DNA from 3 places in the Allobosea sp. GW821-FHT03A12 genome. Region 2 is predicted to be linked to each of the others. Evidence: riboswitches for the same ligand, from Rfam matches in the RefSeq annotation. Region 2 holds a riboswitch; each other region holds the start of a gene.
The links. A riboswitch is a leader RNA that binds a small molecule or an ion and turns the genes downstream of it on or off. The one in region 2 is predicted to bind cobalamin.

Region 1 (6,574 bases), on a different contig from region 2:
ACAAGGGGGGTATCGGTAGGCAGCGCGGCGAGCGCTTCCTGCCAAGGCAGCGGCGCGGCGTTGGCGCCGAGCGCGAATAGCGTGGGGAGCGGGACAGGGGCAAGGTCGCGCTGGCCCTGATCTCCCTGCCGGGGAGGGGAGAAGGGAGCTGTCAGTGCGGCTTCGTCCCTCTCCCCTCGGGGGAGAAGGTGGCCCGGCGAAGCCGGGTCGGACGAGGGCCGTGCGGCGAGATAATCACTGGCCCGCCCCAGCAGCCGCCGCATGTTCTCGGCGCCGCCACCGGCATGGAAATAGCCGAGCAGGGCGGCCGCGAACTCCTGTGGCACGGTGCCGTAGCCGGCGAGCCGCTCGTCCTCCCGGTCGTCGCCAGGGAGCACCGCCAGCGCGACCCCATGCTGCCGGCAGGCGCTGGCGATCTGCTCGACGCCGTAGCGGAGATAGTCGAGCCCGCCGAGGCAGCGCAGCAGCACGAAGCGCGAGCTGGCGAGCGTTTTCTCGATCAGCAGGTCGATCGAGAGCGGGTGCTTGAAGCGCCTGAGCGGCACCAGGCGTAAGGTCAGCCCGCTATCGGGCGCTGCCGCCGCCAGGGCAGAGAGGTCGCTGTCGCTGAAGGAGAGGACGACGAGGTCTCCCGGCGGCAGAGCGAGGTCGACGGCGTCTTCGCCGTCGTCGAGCCTCACTTCGCTGGTCGGGAGAAGGTGCATCGCATCAGCCGGCGAGCGCCGCCTCGACTGCGGCCCGGTCGAAGCCCTTGAGGCCGATCACCACGAGCCGGCCGTCGCGCGGCTCATTGGCACCCCAGGCCCGGTCGTAATGATGGCCGACGCGCCGTCCCACGCCCTGCACCACCAGCCGCATCGGCTTGCCGGGAATGCCGGCAAAACCCTTGAGCCGCAGCACGCCCTCGGCCTCGGCCGCCTTGGCGACGCGGGCGACGAGCTCTTCCGGCGAGCCGGCCTGCGGCAGCGGCAGCGCGACGCTGTCGAAATCGTCATGGTCGTGATCCTCGCCCTCGCCATGATGCGAGGGACGCGCCGCGAGATCGGCCTCGGCGGCGGCGCCGAGCCCGATGATCAGCGCCGGCTCGACCTTGCCATGGGCAGTCTCGACCACCTTGATCGCCTTGGGCAGGTGCTGGGCGATCTCGGCCTTGACCCGCTCGCGGCCTGCCGCGTCGACGAGGTCGCTCTTGTTGAGCAGGATCAGGTCGGCGCAGAGGATCTGGTCCTCGAACACCTCCTCCAGCGGGTTGTCATGGTCGACGGCCTGGTCCTGCGCGGCCTGCGCCTTCAGCGCTTCGGGATCATCGGCGAATTGGCCCTCGGCCACCGCCGGCCCATCGACCACGGCGATGACGCCGTCGACGGTGACGCGGCTGCGGATCGCCGGCCAGTTGAAGGCCTTGACCAGAGGCTTCGGCAGAGCGAGGCCGGAGGTCTCGATCAGAATGTGCTGCGGCGGGTTTTCCCGGTTCAGCAGCTTTTCCAGCGCCGGCACGAAATCGTCGGCGACGGTGCAGCAGATGCAGCCATTCGGCAGCTCAACGATGTCCTCCTGCGTGCAGCCCTCGATGCCGCAGCCGGCGATGAAGGAGCCGTCGAAGCCGAGATCGCCGAACTCGTTGACCAGGACGGCGAGGCGCTTGCCGCCGGCGTTCTCCAGGAGATGGCGGACGAGGGTGGTCTTACCGGCGCCGAGGAAGCCGGTGATGATCGTGCACGGCACCTTGCCGAGCGTCGTGGTCTGGGGAGCGTTCATTCGTTTGATCCTTGTGTGCGCGGCAGGGGAGGCACGCGCGCGACCACGCCCTTGCGGAACGAGACGGGTCTTTCCTTCCAGGGAACGATGCCGTTGGCGCTGGCGGCGAATTTCTCCGCCCCGCTGACGATCTCGTCGAGATGAAGACCGGCGTCGAGATCGCCGATCAGATAAGTCCATTTGCCGTCGGCTGCGAGCGCGATCGTGCAGGGCCGCTTGCAGACGGAGAGGCATTCGACCGGGACGACGGCAATGCCGCTGCCGGCCATGCGCTCGGAGAGCGCTGCCGCAAGGCCGATGCCGGGTTGGTCATAGCCTTCCGGCAGATCCTCGCGCTGGCGCCGGCAGGTGGTGCAGACATGGATGGTGCAGCCCGGCTGCTGCCGGGCCTCCATCGCGAGGGCGAGATCGCCTTCGAGCATGAGACGCCTCCTTGTTCTGGCGCGGCCGTTTCTGGCTGCGCGAGGCGTCAGGCCGCCGCGGCGACGGCGCTGCGGCGCGTGGCCCAAGGCCAGAGCACGCCGACGGCGAAGCCGGTGACGAGCCAGAGCGCGGCCTGGATGGCGAGCGAGAGCGCGGCGAAATGCGCGGCGATCTCGGCCGGCACCTTGCTCTCCGGCGCCGCCAGGTGCGGCGCGCCGATCAGATGTGGCAGCAGCAGCGCCAGCACGGCAAGCGCCCGCGCCCAGGAAGCCTCGACGCGCAGGAAGACAAAGAGCGCGCCGGCGGTGACGACCGCCGTCAGCAGCCACCAGAGCTGGCGGTGCTGCAGTTCGGCCGCGGCGGAGCCCGGCAATTCCGGCGCCAGCCCCATCGCCGGGGCGAGCCCGAAGGCGAGGAAGCCGCAGACGGCCCAGGCCAATGCCCGGCGCTGGTCGATCTGCTCGTTCGCGGCGATCATTCCGGCGAGCAGCAATGCGGCGAAGCCGATCGCGGTGCCGATCGTCACCAGGCTGGTGAAGGCGGTACGCTGGAGGCCGTCCTGCGGCTTCCATTCATGCTCACCGGTATGGTCCGCCCCGGCCTTCGGGTCGTTATGGGCGAGAATGATGCGGGCACCGTCAGAGAAGGCGGCCTTCATCGGTGCGCCCTGCGAGCGGAATGCGGCCTCATAGGTCTCGGCCTTGAGGATCAGCGGGGTGGTGGTGACGTGCTGGAGCGCCGAGATCAGCAGCCCAGCCAGAAGCCCGGCCAGGATGCTGACCGTGAGAACACGCGTGACCATGTGCTTTCCCTCAATGACAGGGGAAGGCGAGGCCGTGACGAGTGTCGTGCGCCGCGTTGTGGACAGTGGACGAGGCGGCGAAGCCGACGGTGTAGATCAGCACGAAGCCGAGGATCAGCGCGGCGGCGACGGCTTTCGCCCGCTCCGAAACGCTGGTCTGGCTGGTGACGGTTGCGGTGTTCATTGGCTCACTCCTGGCCACCCCACCGGCAGCCTGCTGGACGACATCGGACGACGGCAGGTCTCCTGGCTCACGGCTTGGTGTCCTGCTCCGCCTTCCCGGGAAACCCAGTGGCCGATGGCGCAGGACGCGCCGCTTACAGTTGCGGGGGCAGCCGCGGCCTTTCACCGCGTTCCCTTTTCACCTCGTTGTCGAGGCACCGTCAGCGACGATCATTAGCCATCCGGTAGGCACTGTGCAATGCAGTCTCGTCATTCTCGGCCGAAGCGTAGCGAAGAGCCGAGAATCTCCTGAAAGAGATGCTCGGGTCTGCGCCCGAGCATGACGCGGAGACCAGGACATGACCCTTCCTCTGCTCACTCTCGTCCTCGGCGGTGCCCGCTCCGGCAAGAGCCGCCATGCCGAGGCGCTGGTCGAGGCGCTGCCGGCGCCCTGGACCTATATCGCGACCGCGCAGGCTTATGACGACGAGATGCGCGCCCGCATCGCCGAGCACCGAGCCCGCCGCTCGCGCGACTGGCAGACCGTCGATGCGCCCGTCGCCCTGCCCGAGGCGATTCGCAATGCACGGGCCGGTCAGCCGATTCTCGTCGATTGCCTGACGCTGTGGCTGACCAATCTGCTGCTCGCCGAGCGCGACATCGCAATCGCGACCGGCGAGCTTATCGCCGCTTGCCGCGAGGCCAGCGCGCCTATCGTGCTGGTCTCGAACGAGGTCGGCCTCGGCATCGTGCCGGACAATGCGCTCGCCCGGCGCTTCCGCGACGAGGCCGGCCGCCTGCATCAGCGGCTTGCGGCGCAGGCCGGGCGCGTGGTCTTCATGGTCGCCGGATTGCCGATGCAGGTGAAGTGATGACGACCGAGGCCGAGGACGCCGCCCGCCACAAGGCGAAGATGGCAAAGCGCAAGGCGGTGCAGGACGCCGAGGTCGCCGGCAAGACGCTGGAAAAGGGCCTGCTGATCGTCAACACCGGTCCGGGCAAGGGCAAGTCGACCGCCGCCTTCGGCCTGATCCTGCGCGCGCTTGGCCATGGCTGGCGCATCGGCGTCGTCCAGTTCATCAAGGGCGCCTGGTCGACCGGCGAGCGCAAGGCGCTGGAGGCCTTCGGTGACCAGATTTCCTGGCATTCCATGGGCGAGGGCTTCACCTGGGAGACGCAGGACAAGACCCGCGACATCGCCGCCGCGACCCGCGCCTTCGAGAAGGCGAAGGAGTTGATGGCCGACGAAAGCATCCGGCTCGTAGTGCTCGACGAGCTCAACATCGCCCTGCGCTACGACTACCTGCCGCTCGCCGACGTCGTGGCAGTGCTGCGGGAACGCCGGCCCGACCTCCACATCGTCGTCACCGGCCGCAACGCCAAGTCGGAACTGATCGAGGCTGCCGACCTCGTCACCGAGATGACGTTGGTGAAGCATCATTTCGCCGCCGGGGTGAAGGCGCAGGAAGGGATCGAGTTTTGACGGTCGAACAGCAAGGTTGGGGGCCGATTCTGGACGGATACGGCGCTCCGTTGCGAAAATTGCTGCAGCAAAGAGACGGGCAGGCAACGGCTGTTCTCTTGGCGGATGGTCGTGAATTGCTTGTCTATGACGTTTCCTGGGGGAGAGACGCAGGCGACTGGTGGGAACATGTGATCTGCAACACGTCGCTGGAGTCGATGCAGACTCTCCGAGAGATCTACTTCTTCCGTCTCTCAGAGGTCGTGAATCTGCGTGATCCAGAAACTCAGGAGGTTCTCCTGTCCCAAACGCCAGCACCTGGAACCACGTAGTTTCTGATGACTGAAATTGCTGATGTGTCGGTGCTGTATTCGGTGCAACAACGAGATTTGAGTGTCAGGCCGCGGCAAAGGCGAGCGTGCTACCAATGCTCGCCAGCCCCCAGAGCAGCAGGCAGGCGCGCCGATAGAGGGCAAGCGCCCGCCTGATATCGGCAGCATTCGCCTCGGCCCGGCCATCGCCCATCCAGCCATCCTCGACCCTGACCGCGCCGTAGACGCGCGGGCCGGCGAGCCGCAGCCCGAGCGCGCCGGCCATCGCCGCCTCCGGCCAGCCGGCATTGGGCGAGCGGTGGCGACCGGCATCGCGGCGAACCGCGCGCCAGGCGGCGCCGGCATCGGCCTGCCGGTCGAGCGTCGCTGCGGCGGTGAGCAGCAGTGCGGTCAGGCGCGAGGCCGGCAGGTTGACGAGATCGTCGAGCCGCGCTGCTGCCCAGCCGAAGGCGAGATGGCGCGGCGATTTATGGCCGATCATCGAATCGGCGGTGTTGATCGCCTTATAGAGCGCCCCGCCCGGCAGGCCGCCGACGCCGAGCCAGAAGGCTGGCGCAACGATGCCATCGGAAAAGTTCTCGGAGAGGCTCTCGATCGCGGCGCGTGCGATGCCGGCTTCGTCGAGGCTCTCCGGATCGCGCCCGACGATCATCGCGACCGCCTTGCGCCCGCCGGTGAGGCCGCCTTGCTCCAGTCCTTCGGCGACGCGGGAGACATGCTCGTGCAGGCTGCGCTGCGCCAGCAGGCTCGACGCCAGCAATGCCAGCGGCAGCAAAGCGAGCGGCCCGGCGAGGCGGCAGAGCGCGACGAGGGCCAGCGAGGCGGCAAGCGTCACGCCCAGCAGTATCAGGAGGGCGACAATGCCGGCCGTTCGCCGCATCGAGAAACTCATGGTCTCGCGATTGAGGTTCCGGTCCAGCCAGCCGATCAGCGCACCGATCCAGGTGACGGGATGGCCGATCCATGCGAACAGGCGCGCCGGATAGCCGATCGCCGCCTCGATCAGGAGGGCGGCGAGCAGGAGCGGCAGGCTTGCGGAGAGCGACATGGCGGCCGGGGAGACGAAGGAGGTGATCTGGCATGGCGGTGATCTCGCCACGGCCCAGGCGCTGTTTCCGCAGGCGCCAGAACCCTGGATCGATCTCTCGACCGGTATCAACCCGATCCCCTATCCGCTTCCGGAGCTGCCGTTAAGCCTGTGGCAGCGCCTGCCGGGCAAAACGGACGAGGCGGCGCTGCTCGCCGCAGCCCGCAGGGCCTATCGCATTCGCCCGCAAAGCGGCCTCGTCGCCGCGCCGGGCACGCAGGTCCTGATCGAATTGCTGCCGCGTCTGATGCCGGCTGCGCATGTCGCCGTGCTCGGCCCGACCTATGGCGAGCACGCGCCGGCCTGGCGCAAGGCAGGTGCGACGGTGCGCGAGATCGGCGATCTCGCCGAGATCGGCGACCCCAATGTCGTCGTGCTGGTCAACCCGAACAATCCGGACGGGCGCATCGTTGCGCAGGAGGCGTTGATCGCGCTCGCTGGTGCGCTCGCGGCACGGGGCGGCCTGCTGGTCGTCGACGAGGCCTTCGCCGATTTCGCGCCGGAGACGAGTCTGCTGCCGACCCTGCCCGATGGCGCACTGGTGCTGC
Region 2 (6,574 bases):
GCTTATACGCCAGCACCTCCTCGACCAGCCCGTGATTGGCGGGAATGACGAGGGCGCGCGCGGCCATGTTGGCGTTGCGCGGGTCCTGCGACAGCCAGGTCACCGAGGCGACGTGCTTCGGTGACGCGAGCCGCAGCACCAGCTCGTCGGTGCACATGTTGAGCGAGACGATACGCTGCGGCTTGGCCGGGGCGTCGTCCGCGCGGGCGAGGCCGCCGGTCGCCGCCAGCCAGAGGCCGAGCGCAAGCGCGAAGCCTATCCTCCTCGTCATGGTCGGGCTTGTCCCGACCATCCACGTCTTCCTTGACCACATGCCGTGTTCAAGACGTGGATGCTCGCCACAAGGGCGAGCATGACGGGGGAGGTTCCCAGCTCTCTCACAGGCTCACCCTGATCCCACCGAAGGCGCTGAGGCCCGGCACCAGGAAGCCGACCGGGTTCTCATACCGCTTGTCGAACAGGTTATCGACGCGGCCGAACACGGTGAAGCGCTCGTCGACCTTGTAGTCGGCGGCGAGGTTGACGATCGCGGCGCCGGGCGCACGCATCCTGGAGACCGAGAAGTCGCGGTTCCCGTCCATGCGCTCGCCGAGATAGATCAGCGTCGCCGACAGTGTCAGCTTCTCGATCGGCATCCAGCTCGCGGTGACGCTGGCCTTGTGGCGCGGCCGGCGCAGCAGCTCCTGGCGGGCGATGTCGTCGCGCGCCAGGGTGAAGGTGTAGTCGGCCCGGACCTTGAACTGCGGCGAGAGTTCGAGCGCGACGAAGCTCTCCAGGCCCTGCGTCGTCGCCTTGCCGATATTGGCGTAGGAGGTCCGCGCCGCATTGGTGACGATCAGGTTGTCGATGTCGTTGTGGAACCAGGTTGCGCCGACATTGACCTGCCCGTTCAGCAGCGGCTGCTCGAAGCCGACATCCCAGCCGCGGCTCTCCTCGGGCTTCAGGTCGGGATTGCCGTAGAAGTTGAAAGCCGGACGGGAATCGCTGAAGCGCTCGCTCAGCGTCGGCGCCTTGAAGCCGGTGCCGTAGCTCGCCTTCAGCTTGGTGTCGGTGCCTGGCACGATGAAGACCGGTGCGATGCGATAGGTGGTGTGGCCGCCGAACTTGTCGTCGTTGTCATAGCGGATATTGGCGACGGTGAAGAAGCGGTCGGTCCAGTTCGACTGCAATTCGACGAAGGCGCCCTTGTTGCCGTTCGAGACGGTCTTGGCGGACGTGTCGAAGCGTTCGGTCTCGTATTGCAGGCCCATCACCAGGGTCTGGCTCTGGGTGAGCTTCAGATCGCCGCGCCAGTCGTATTTGGTACGCTCGCCGAGGTTCTCGGTAGGCAGGTCGAGGATACCGGAGGCATTCGGCCGGCGATCGGAACGGTCCTGATTGCTGTAGGAGACGCCGAAGCGGTTGACGAACTGGCCGCCCAGCGGGTCCCAGACGACCTCGCCGCGGGTGAAGGCCTGGCGGTAGTTCTGGCTGTTGCGGAAGCTGTTCGGCAGGCTCGGGAAGCCGGAATCGCCGGTGAACAGCAATTGCCCGTCGATATAGCGGCCGACCCAGTTGATGCTCAGCGTGTCGGTCAGCCTGGCGCCGAGGCGGGCGGAATAGCTCCAGTTGTCATAGGAGTTCGGGTTGCGCCGGCGGCCGGCGGGAACCAGGTTCGGCGGCGTCACCGGCGTCGAATCCGCGCGGAAATGGCTGACATTGAAGGCGTAGTCGAAGCGGTCATTGCCGCCGCTCAACCCGACGCTTTGGTTGAAGGTACCGTAGGAACCGGCCTCGGCGGACGCCGTCACCTTCGGCGGGCCTTCGCCGCGCTTGCTGGTGATCGAGATGACGCCGCCCAGCGCATTGGCGCCGTAGAGGCCACTCTGTGGGCCGCGCAGCACCTCGATCCGCTCGATGTCTGTCGTCAGCATCTGGCCGAAATCGAAGGAGCGGTTCGGTGTCGAGGGGTCGTTCACCTCGATGCCGTCGATCAGCACCTTGACGTGGTTCGAATTGGTGCCGCGCATGAACACCGACGTCAGGCCGCCCGGGCCGCCGGTCTGGACGATGTTGAGGCCGGGCACGGCGGCGAGCGCCTGCGGCAGGGTGCGACGCTGCTGGCGCTCGATCTCCTGGGCGGTCACGACGGTGACGGAGCTGGCGATTTCCCTGGCGGGCGTCGGTACGCCGGTCGGGCTGATGACGATCTCATCGAGTGCGATCGGCTTTCCGCCCGACTGCGCTAGTGCGGCGAGCGGTGTCAGCATGGTCGAGGTGGCGAGCAGGGAGAAGGCAAGGAGGAAACGCCCGCTCTTGGCGGGTTTTGGCAAACGGAACACGGGAAACCTCGGCGGTAACGTCAGTGGCACGTCACCGCGAACGAGATGTCCCCAGCCGCTCCCGAAACCGGGTGCGCACGGTTCTACCACCCATCAGCGCACCCCGGCCGATGTGTTCGCGTGTGACCACGGCTGACGGCAGGTCTCCTGGCTCGCGGGTCGCTGCCTTTCGCCGCCTTCCCAGGGCCGAGGTCCCAGTGGCGTATGGCGAAAGGCTCGCCGCTTACAGTTGCGGGGGCAGCCGCAGCATGGGGTGGCGAGCCACCCGCACTGCGTTCCCTTTTGATCCCGTGAGGGAACCGTCGCGTTCACGAGTAGGGCGGAAATGCGGCAGCGTCAATGCGCCCGCCGGCCCTTGCGAGGGGGATTATTCGGCCGCTTTGAGCGGTCGCTTTCCACGGGGCCTGGCGACTGTTTGCGGCGCCTCCGCATAAGGCGCAAGGATCGCCATGATGTCGCGCTCGCGCGGCTTGGCTTCTGCAACGAGCGCGCGCGCCGCCACCGAGTCGAGATGGTGGTGCATCAGGCTCGTGACTTTCCCAACGTCACCGCTCGCGAGCGCGTCGATCAGCAGGCGATGCTCGTTGATGCCGCATTCCGAGGAATGCGGCCGGCTGTACAGCGACAGGATCAGGCAGCAGCGATAGGAGAGCTCGCTGACATAGCGGATCAGGATCGGGCTCTCGGTCATCTCAGCGAGCAGGATGTGGAATTCGGTCGCGAGCCGGATCGAGATCGCATCCGGGCCGCCGCGCGCGGCATCTTCCGAGTCGACATGGGCGCGCAGCGTCGCAAGCTGCGCCTTGCTCAGCCGGCCGGCGAGCTGGCGCACGACGAGGCGCTCCAGCTCGATGCGGATGTCGAAGGTGTCGCGCGCCTCCTGCCAGCTCGGCGTCGCCACCACGGCGGTGCGGTTGCGGCGCAGCTCGACCAGCCCTTCGGCCGCGAGCTGGGCGAGCGCATGGCGCGCGAGGGTCCGGCTGACGCCGAAGCGCTCGCCGAGCGCGTCCTCCGGCAAGGTCGCGCCGGGTTCGAGCGCGCGCTCGATGATCGCGCGGCGCAGCGCCCGGCAGATCATCCCGGCCTTGTCCGATGCACCGTTTCCGGCCTCTTCCCGCGCCATCGCCGACACCAATGGTTGAAGATCCTTCTCGTCTTAGCGTCAGCGGCGCGTTGTTCGCAATGCGGCGTGCGCGGCAGGGGGAACCGGGTGCGTCCTCTCACGTTCTCAAGACCATCCATCGCCGGCCGGGGGGCTTTGATCATGACGACGACACCGCCAGTCCGCCGAGCGCCGATCCAGCACGAAGCGGGCGGCATCGGCGCGGGCGATCTGGGGGGCGCGGACATCGTCAGGGTGGCTGCGGCGCTCGTCTCGGCGGCAGTGATCATCGCGGCGCTCTATTACGGCCAGGACATCCTGATCCCGCTCGCCTTCGCCTTCCTGATCGGCTTCGCGCTCAATCCCCCGGTGGTGTGGCTGCGGCGGCGGGGACTGCCCAAGGTGGTCGCGATCGCGGTGGTGATGACCGTCGTGCTCGTCCTGCTCGCCAGCCTCTTCCTCGTGCTGGGCACGCAGCTGCGCTCGCTCGGCGAGCAGTTGCCGACCTATCAATCGACGATCCACGGCAAGCTCAACGATCTCAAGGCGCAGTTCAGGGCGCCCGGGATGCTCGACAGCGCGCTGAACGCGATCGCTTCCCTTCAGAAGGAGGTGGAGTCGGTGCAGGGCGCGCAGGCGCAGCGGGTCGAGGTCGTGGCGGCGCCGGGCACCCAGCTGCAGGTCGCGCTGGTCTGGCTCGGCCGTGTGCTCGAGCCGCTGGCAACGGCCGGCATCGTCCTCGTCTTCGTCGTGCTGGCGCTGCTCGACCGGACCGACCTGCGCGACCGGCTGCTGCGCATCCTCGGCGGCAATCTGCACCGCTCGACCGACGCGATCGAGGATGCCGGCCGGCGCATCAGCCGCTATCTCCTGATGCAGCTCGTGGTGAATACCAGTTTCGCCATCCCGCTGGCGCTCGGGCTGTGGCTGATCGGCGTTCCCGGCGCGTTGCTCTGGGGCGTCGTCGCGGCCGTCCTGCGCTTCGTACCCTATGTCGGCGCGCTGATCTCGGCCATCTTCCCGCTGGCGCTCGCCTTCGCGGTCGACCCCGGCTGGCACATGGTGCTGTGGACGCTCGCGCTGATCGCAGGGCTCGAGCTCGTCAGCAACAACATCGTCGAGCCGATGCTCTATGGCACCAGCACCGGGCTCTCGGCGATCTCGCTGATCGCCGCCGCGACCTTCTGGACGGCGCTCTGGGGCCCGGTCGGCCTGATCCTGTCGACGCCGCTGACGGTCTGCCTGCTCGTCCTCGGCAAGACCTTGCCGCAACTGCAGTTCCTCGACACCCTGCTCGGCTCGGTGCCGGTGCTCAGTCCGACGGAACGGATCTATCAGCGCCTGCTCGCCGGCGATGTCGACGAAGCCATCGAGATCGCCGAAAGCGAGATCGAGACGCTCTCGGTGGTGCCCTTCTACGACGCCGTCGGTGTCGCGGTTCTGCGGCTCGCCAGCGACGATTATGGCCGCCAGGCGACCGCGGCGCACCGGCTGCGCATCGCCGAGGGCATGGAGGCGCTGCTGGAGGAATTGCGCGAGGAGCACCCGGCGACGGCCGGTTCCAGCCCGAAAGTGGTCTGCATCGGCGGCAAATGGGAGATCGATGGGATCGCCGCGCAGATGCTGGCCCATGCGCTCGATCTCGAAGGCATCCCGGCGCAGGCGCGCCGGATCGCCCATGTCACGATGAACTCGGTCGCGAGACTCGATCTCGATGGGGTGCCGCTCGTCTGCCTCAACTATTTCAGCGGCGAGCCCGACAATGCCGCCCGGCAGTTTTGCCGGCGGCTGCGGCAGCGCTGGCCGGAGCTGAGGATCGTCGTGGTGCTCTGGACGGTGCCGCCCGAAAAGCTGGCAGGCGAGGCGGGCCGGGATATCGGCGCCGACGAGCTCGCGGCCTCGATCCAGGAGACGATCGGCCGGGTCCAGCGCCTCCTGCCCGAGATGGCGGGCGAGCCGGCCGTGGCGGAGACACCGGCCAACGATGCCGAGCGCGTGGCGGCGCTCCATGGCACCGGCTTCCTCGACGCGGCGCTGCGCGATGATCTCGATGCGATCGCCAAGCGCGCCGCCGATGCCTTCGACGTCGACGTGGCGATGATCTCGGCGATCGACGCCGAGCAGGAGATCGTCATCGGCGGCAGCAGGGAGCTCTCGGGTTTCGGCCGGGACGAGGCCGGCCGGCCCGTCCTGCCGCGCCGGGAGGCGATCTGCGATTACGTCGTGGCTGGCGGCGAGACGCTGGTCGTCGATGATACCGAGCGCGATGCCCGCTTCACCGACAACCCCGTCGCCAAGACCTGGGGCCTGCGCTTCTATGCCGGCGCGCCACTGCGCTCGTCGGACGGCTTCGTCCTGGGCGCGCTCTGCATCCTCGATCGCGAAGCGCGCAGCCTCGACCAGCGCGAGCGCGAGCTGCTGGAAAAGCTCGCGGCCGATGTCGTCGAGACGATCGGCCGGGCCGGCGCCGGTAGCTCGCCGCAGCAGCCGGGCGAGCCGGAAACCGAGGCGAGCGCGACGGTCGGACAGCCGGTGCCGGAGTAGCGCCTCGGTCTCGCCTCATTCGGTTCAAGCTCGGTTCATCGGCCCGGGCCGACCTTCCCCACGATAGAACGAGCCGTTGCGGGAGGGCGCGATGCCCGGATCTCAGCTTCTCCGACTGGTCCTTGCGACGCTGCTCGTCGCCATCGGCTTCAGCCATGCGCAGGCGCAGCCGCTCGAGAAGCGGATCGCGCTCGTCATCGGTAACGGCGCCTATCAGGCGGGTACGCTGGCGAGCCCGGCCAATGACGCCGGCCTGGTTGCGCAGACCCTGCAGGCGGCTGGCTTCGACGTCGTCGGTGCGCGCGACCTCGACATGGCGACCTTTCGTGCCTCGCTGCGCGAATTCATCGACAAGGCCAACGCTTCCGGGCCCGACACCGTGGCCTTCGTCTATTTCGCCGGATACGGGCTGCAGTTCGAGGGCGAGAACTATCTCGTTCCGGTCGATGCCCGTATCGCCCGCGACAGCGACGTGCCGCTCGAGGCGATCCGTCTGAGCGACCTGCTCAGGCCGCTCGCCGGATTGCCGCTGAAGGCGCGGATCGTCGTGCTCGATGCTGCCCGCCAGAACGGTTTCGCCCGCGCCGGTCAACCGCTCGCCGGCGGC
Region 3 (6,574 bases), on a different contig from region 2:
GCGGGTGGAGCAGCCGATCTCGCAGGCGATCGCGGTAACGGGGAGCGTCGCCTCGATATTGCGCTCCATCAGGGTCACCGCCCTGCGGACGGTCCGCGGCGTTGCCTGCGGGCTGCCGGCGGTGCCGCGCTGTTTCTCGTCGGAGGAGCGGATTCGGGCGTGGATCAAGAGGTCCGCGACGCTGTCGGCTTGGGCGATGCCGAATTGCACCGCGACGAGATAGAGGACCATGTCGATCACCGCGACGCCGCCTGAACAGGTGAGCCGGCGTCGGTCATGTACGAAGATCTCGGAGCGGACCTCCACCAGCGGAAAGGTCGCGGAGAAGGACGGCAGGTCGTCCCAGTGGACGGCGCAGCGATAGGTGTCGAGCAGGCCGGCGCGGGCCACCTGCCAGATGCCGGTCGAGATCGCGCCGATGATCGCGCCGCGGCTGTCGAGATCCCGCAACCACGCCCGCAAATGGCGCTCATTGTAGAGATGGCCGCCGATCCCGCCGCAGACGATGGCGATGTCGGCCTCGTCGTCATGCACGCCCGCCAGCAGCCTGTCGGGGACGATGCCGACATGGCTCGAGGCCGCCACGGTGTCCTGCAGCCCGTAGACGGTCCAGCTGTAGGCCTCGCGTCCCAGCGCCCGATTCGCCAGCCGGAGCGTGTCGACGACACTGGACAGGGCGAGCAGGGTGAAGTTCGGCAGCACGACAATGGCGACGCGGTATTCGCTCTGCATGCCTCACCCCTTGGCCTGGCCCTACCTTAGCAAGCCTTGAGGCGGTGGCCATCGCTGCAAGGCTGCGGACGGGCTTGACGGTGCAGCGCGGCCTTATAGGGTGGCCGCGATCGAGGTTCTCCGGATCGCATCCGGAGCTAAGAGGGAATTCGGTGAGGCGTATTCCGCCAAAGCCGAGGCTGCCCCCGCAACTGTAAGCGGCGAGCTCTCCGTCCATCGTCCACTGGCGCCGACAGCGCCGGGAAGGCCGGGCGGAAGCGGCACTGACCCGCGAGCCAGGAGACCTGCCCCGGTCGTCGAAGACGTCTTTCGGACGGGGTGTTCCGGAGCTGTGTGTCGATGGCGGCCATGCCTCCATCCATCCACGCCCCTGCGCAGCTCCCCGCCTGCCATCTCGGGGAGCGATGAGACCCATGTTCGTGAACACCGCCCGCGCTGTCGCGCAGAGCTTGACGGCTGCGCGCCGTCCCTTCTATCAGAAATGCAACATTGTTACATTCAAGGCTTGTCCCGTGCCGGCTACGCGATACATCACCCGCCTGCCGCTGGCGCCCGTCGCGGCGCTCCTCGGCACCCTAGTCGCGGGTGCCGCCTTGGCGGCGCCGACGCAATATCCGCTGACCCTGGAGAACTGCCGCGAGAGCGTGACCTTCGCCGCCCCGCCCAAGCGCGTCGTCGCGATCGGCCAGACCCAGACCGAGATCCTCTACGCGCTCGGTCTCGGCGACCGCGTCGTCGGCACCGCCGTCTGGTTTTCGCCGGTCGCCAAGCCCTATGAGGCGGTGAACGCCAGGGTGAAGCGCCTCGCCGACAACGATCCGAGCTTCGAGGCGGTGCTCGCCCAGGAGCCCGACCTCGTCACCGCGATGTTCGAATGGCATGTCGGGCCGAACGGAATCGTCGGCAAGCGCGACCAGTTCGCCAAGGTCAAGGTGCCAACTTACGTCTCGCCGACCGACTGCGTCGGCAAGGACAATTCCGGCGCCGGCGACGGCGTGCGCACCCAGATGTTCACGATGGAGCTGGTCTATCGCAACATCCGCGAGTTCGGGCAGATTTTCGACGTCTCCGATCGGGCCGATGCGCTGATTGCCGAGCTGAAGGCGCGCGAGGACAAGGCGGTGCAGGCTGTCGCCAGCCTCAAGGCCAGGGACGTGCCGGTCGTGGTCTGGTTCTCCAGCAAGGACATCAAGGGCGACGGCTTCATGGCCGGCAAGAACGGCGTGCCCGCCTATATCCTGTCGAAGCTCGGCGCCCGCAACATCATCACCACCAACGAGGAATGGCCGCTGGTCGGCTGGGAGAGCATCGCCGGCGCCAACCCGGCTGTGATCGTCACCGTGAAGATGGATCGCCGCCGCTTTCCGGCCGATGATATCGAGAAGAAGCTCGACTTCCTCAAGACCGACCCCGTCGCCAGCAAGCTCGACGCGGTCAGGAACAACCGCATCGTGATCCTGGATGTCGGCGCCACCCGCGCCGGGCTCGACACGGTCGACGGTATCGAGACGCTCGCCAAGGCGATCTCCGGCTTCGGCCTCTCTCCTTGAGCCACGCTGCCCACGGCCCGAACTGGCCGGCGCGGATCGCGATCGCGCTGGCCTCGCTCGTCGCGCTCACCGTTTCGGTGGCGCTGGCGGTGACGATCGGCGAGATGCGCATCCCGTTTGATACGGCGCTGCGCGCGCTCGGCAATGGGCTGTTCGATCTCGATTTCCCGGTCAGCGCGATCCAGCAGGGCGTGATCTTCGATTATCGCCTGAGCCGGGCGCTGATGGCGGGACTCGGCGGTGGCGCGCTGGCGCTCTCCGGCGCGATCCTGCAGGCTCTGCTGCGCAACCCGCTGGCGGAGCCCTATGTGCTCGGCATCTCCGCCGGCGCCTCGACCGGCGCCGTCGCGGTGCTGATCCTCGGCGTCGGCATCGGCGGCACGGCGTTGACGGTCTCGGCCGGCGCCTTCATCGGCTCCTGCGCCGCGCTCGCGGTCGTGGCGCTGCTGGCGACGGGGGCTGGCGGGGCGAGCGATCGCGTCATCCTCGCCGGCGTCGCGACCTCGCAGCTCTTCAACGCGGCGACGGCGACCATCGTCACGACCATGGCCAGCGCCGAGCAGGCACGCGGCGTGATGTTCTGGCTGCTGGGAAATTTCGGCGGCGTGCGCTGGCCCGATCTCTGGATCGCCGCGCCGGTCGCTTTCATCGGCTTCGGCATCTGCATGCTGCACGCCAAGGCGCTCGACGCCTTCGCTTTCGGTGTCGATGCCGCCGCCTCGCTCGGCGTGGCCGTAACGCGGGTGAAGGTCGTGCTTTTCGCCACCACGGCGGTGATGACCGCGGTGATGGTTTCGATCGTCGGCACGGTCGGCTTCGTCGGGCTGATCATCCCCCATGCTGCCCGCTTCCTCGTCGGCTCCGGCCATGCCCGTTTGCTGCCGGCCTGCCTTGTCGTCGGCGCGATCTTCATGATCCTCGCCGACATCCTCTCGCGCGTGCTGATCCCGCAGCAGATCCTGCCGATCGGCGTGGTCACGGCGCTGTTCGGCGCGCCGGTCTTCGCGCTCATCCTCTACCGCGCGAGGCGTTCCGTATGACGCTCGCGACTCGTGAGGTGTGCTGGGGCGCCGCCGGCCGGATGATCGTCGACGGGGTGACGCTGCAGGCGGCCCCCGGCCGGGTGCTCGGGCTGATCGGGCCGAACGGCTCGGGCAAATCGAGCCTGCTGCGGCTGCTCTGCAGGCTGCGCAATGTCGCGAGCGGGGTGGTCACGCTCGACGAGCGCGACATCGCTGCAGTGCCGCGGCGCGAGCTTGCGCGACGTCTCGCCTTCGTCGAGCAGCAGGCGACAACCGAGATTCAGCTCTCGGTCTGCGATGTCGTCCGGCTCGGGCGCACGCCGCATCGCGCGGCGCTGGCATCGTGGAGCGGCGCCGACGAGGCGGCGGTGAACGAGGCGCTGGCGCGGGTCGGACTCACCGAGCGGCATGACCAGTTCTGGCACACGCTTTCGGGCGGCGAGCGCCAGCGCGTCCATATCGCCCGCGCGCTCGCCCAGGAGCCGAGCGAGCTGATCCTGGACGAGCCGACCAACCATCTCGACATCCAGCACCAGCTCTCGATCCTCGGCCTGGTCCGCCGCCTCGGCATCACCTGCATCATGGCGCTGCACGATCTCAACCTCGCGGCGATGTTTTGCGACGAGATCGCATTGCTGCATGAGGGGCGGCTGCAGGCGGCGGGGACGCCGGACGAGGTCCTGACCGCAGAGGCGATCCAGCGCATTTTTGGCGTCGCGGTCTCGATCCGCACGGGAGCGTCGGGGCGCCGGCACATCGAATATCTCATCGAGACGGAACGGAGGCAGTCATGAAGCCGGCCGAGGCGCAGACCCAGGTTTCCGATTACTGGACCCGGCGCGCGCCGGCCTTCGACGGCGTCGCCTCGCATGTGGCGCAGGCCTCGCTCTGGCGCGACGTCCTAGCTGCCGCCTTCGAAGCGGAGGAGGTGAAGGATGTCGTCGACCTCGGCACGGGCACTGGCGCCTGTGCGCTGATCGCCGCATCGCTGGGGCATCGCGTGCGCGCCTGCGACGGCTCCGCCGGGATGCTCATAGTTGCCCGGCAGGCTGCCGCGGCATCCGGCTTCGATGTCGCCTTCGAGCAGGCTCTGATCGAGGAGGCCTCTTTAGAGCCGGGCTCGGCCGATATCGTGACTCTGCGCAATGTGCTGTGGACGCTGCCCGATCCGATGGCGTCGCTGCGCAAGGCTCAATCCATCCTGCGTCCGGGTGGGCTGATCCTGGTCTCGGACGGGCTTTGGTCGGTCGCGGCCCAATACCGCTCGACCTATCCCGAGACGCTCGCCAACAGCCTGCCGCGCCATGACGGGCTGACGGAAGACGATGCCCGGGCGATGCTGAGCGAAGCCGGCTTCGGCCCGGCGCGGAGCTGGCAGCATCTGTTTCCGGCCTCGCCCTATCCCGGCGACGTGCCGATGTTCGTGCTGACGGCGAAGAAGGGCTGACGCGTCCGCCGATGCGAACAGGGCCGGCAAAGGCTCGGCTGCTCGCGATCGTCCATGTCCGGCATGTGAGGGCCGGTCGCGCTTCCTGCTGACGAAGCGCGGTGCTGCTCGGCTTTGGCTGGGCGGCTCGTTGAGGGCTTTTCCTTTCTCCGCCCACCATCCATTCCAACCCGTTCCGTCCCGCCGGCGCCCGCTTGAGCCAGACTCCGGCGCAAGCTGCGCGGCCCCGTTTTGCCATTGTTGTCGACAGTATTCAGGTTTTAGAGTCTGGAGCGCTTGTCATTCCTGCGTTGATCTGCAATTTATGTCGACAATAATGGTGGTGGCATGAGCCGCCGCTGCGATGCGAGGGACGGTCTGGCGATGGCGAGTGGCAGCAACAACGAACGGCCGGCTCCGGACGGCGTCCTCGTCGATATCGCCGACTATGTGCTGGGCTATCGTGTCGACAGCGCGCTCGCTTACGAGACCGCCCGCAACTGCCTGATCGACACGCTCGGCTGCGGGCTGGAGGCGCTGGACTATCCCGCCTGCACCAAGCTGCTCGGCCCGGTGGTGCCGGGCACCGTCGTGCCGAACGGCGCGCGCGTGCCCGGTACGCCCTACCAGCTCGATCCGATCCAGGCCGCCTTCAATATCGGCACGATGATCCGCTGGCTCGATTTCAACGATTGCTGGCTGGCGGCCGAATGGGGCCATCCGTCCGACAATCTCGGCGGCATCCTCGCCGTGGCCGACTGGCTGTCGCGCAGCGCGGTCGCGGCCGGCCGTCCTGCCCTGACGATGCGCGACGTGCTGACCGCGATGATCAAGGCCCATGAGATCCAGGGCTGCCTGGCGCTGGAGAACGCTTTCAACAAGGTCGGCATCGACCATGTCATCCTGGTCAAGGTCGCCTCGACCGCCGTCGTGGCCGGCCTGCTCGGCTTGAGCCGTGACGAGATCGTCAATGCGCTCTCGCTCGCCTTCGTCGACGGCCAGGCACTGCGAACCTATCGCCACGCTCCCAATGCCGGCTCGCGCAAGAGCTGGGCGGCGGGCGACGCCACCAGCCGGGCGGTGAAGCTCGCCTTGATCGCCCGGACCGGTGAGATGGGCTATCCTTCGGCGCTCACCGCCAAGACCTGGGGCTTCTACGACGCCTCGTTCCGTGGCCAGAGCTTCAAGTTCCAGCGCCCCTACGGCTCCTATGTGATGGAGCATGTGCTGTTCAAGATTTCCTACCCGGCCGAGTTCCACTCGCAGACAGCGGTCGAGGCGGCGATGAGCCTGCATCAGCGCCTGCGTGAGATGGGCCGCAGCAGTGACGACATCGCCTCGATCCGGATCAGGACGCACGAGGCCTGCATCCGCATCATCGACAAGCGTGGGCCGCTGCATAACCCCGCCGATCGCGACCATACCATCCAGTACATGGTCGCCGTGCCGCTGATCTTCGGCCGGCTCACCGCCGCCGATTACGAGGACGACGTCGCCGCCGATCCGCGCATCGATGCGCTGCGCGACAGGATCGAGTGTGTCGAGGATCCCGCCTTCACCCGCGACTATCACGACCCCGACAAGCGCTCGATCGCCAATGGCATGACCGTGACGCTGAAGGACGGGACGGTGCTGCCCGAGCTCGTGGTCGAATACCCGATCGGCCATAAGCGCCGCCGCGCCGATGGCATCCCGCTGCTCGAGGCGAAGTTCCGCACCAATCTCGCCCGCCGCTTCGTCGAGAAGCGCCAGCGCCGGATCCTCGATGTCTCGCTCGACCAGGCGAAGCTCGAGGCGATGCCGGTCCACGACTACGTCGACCTCTACTGCAACTGAGCGCCCAT

Region 1: it holds a riboswitch for cobalamin, as region 2 does, so the genes downstream of both, AC3WLC_RS22665 (CbtB domain-containing protein) here and AC3WLC_RS02795 (TonB-dependent receptor plug domain-containing protein) in region 2, are expected to answer to the same signal.
Region 3: it holds a riboswitch for cobalamin, as region 2 does, so the genes downstream of both, AC3WLC_RS10795 (ABC transporter substrate-binding protein) here and AC3WLC_RS02795 (TonB-dependent receptor plug domain-containing protein) in region 2, are expected to answer to the same signal.

The regions. Positions count from the first base shown of each region.
Region 1 covers NZ_JBYSVZ010000006.1:78,759-85,332, reverse strand. The annotation lists gene cobN (cobaltochelatase subunit CobN) at 1-704, opposite strand, end outside; gene cobW (cobalamin biosynthesis protein CobW) at 709-1,758, opposite strand; gene AC3WLC_RS22675 (DUF1636 family protein) at 1,755-2,180, opposite strand; gene AC3WLC_RS22670 (CbtA family protein) at 2,228-2,983, opposite strand; gene AC3WLC_RS22665 (CbtB domain-containing protein) at 2,994-3,167, opposite strand; cobalamin riboswitch at 3,203-3,382, opposite strand; gene cobU (bifunctional adenosylcobinamide kinase/adenosylcobinamide-phosphate guanylyltransferase) at 3,505-4,017, shown strand; gene cobO (cob(I)yrinic acid a,c-diamide adenosyltransferase) at 4,017-4,628, shown strand; gene AC3WLC_RS22650 (hypothetical protein) at 4,625-4,939, shown strand; gene cbiB (adenosylcobinamide-phosphate synthase CbiB) at 5,004-5,987, opposite strand; gene cobD (threonine-phosphate decarboxylase CobD) at 5,986-6,574, shown strand, end outside.
Region 2 covers NZ_JBYSVZ010000001.1:593,392-599,965, forward strand. The annotation lists gene AC3WLC_RS02790 (ABC transporter substrate-binding protein) at 1-271, opposite strand, end outside; gene AC3WLC_RS02795 (TonB-dependent receptor plug domain-containing protein) at 378-2,321, opposite strand; cobalamin riboswitch at 2,442-2,638, opposite strand; gene AC3WLC_RS02800 (GntR family transcriptional regulator) at 2,689-3,444, opposite strand; gene AC3WLC_RS02805 (AI-2E family transporter) at 3,586-5,967, shown strand; gene AC3WLC_RS02810 (caspase family protein) at 6,059-6,574, shown strand, end outside.
Region 3 covers NZ_JBYSVZ010000003.1:675,019-681,592, forward strand. The annotation lists gene AC3WLC_RS10790 (GlxA family transcriptional regulator) at 1-732, opposite strand, end outside; cobalamin riboswitch at 829-1,038, shown strand; gene AC3WLC_RS10795 (ABC transporter substrate-binding protein) at 1,245-2,282, shown strand; gene AC3WLC_RS10800 (FecCD family ABC transporter permease) at 2,279-3,322, shown strand; gene AC3WLC_RS10805 (ABC transporter ATP-binding protein) at 3,319-4,098, shown strand; gene AC3WLC_RS10810 (class I SAM-dependent methyltransferase) at 4,095-4,751, shown strand; gene AC3WLC_RS10815 (bifunctional 2-methylcitrate dehydratase/aconitate hydratase) at 5,115-6,566, shown strand; gene prpB (methylisocitrate lyase) at 6,573-6,574, shown strand, end outside.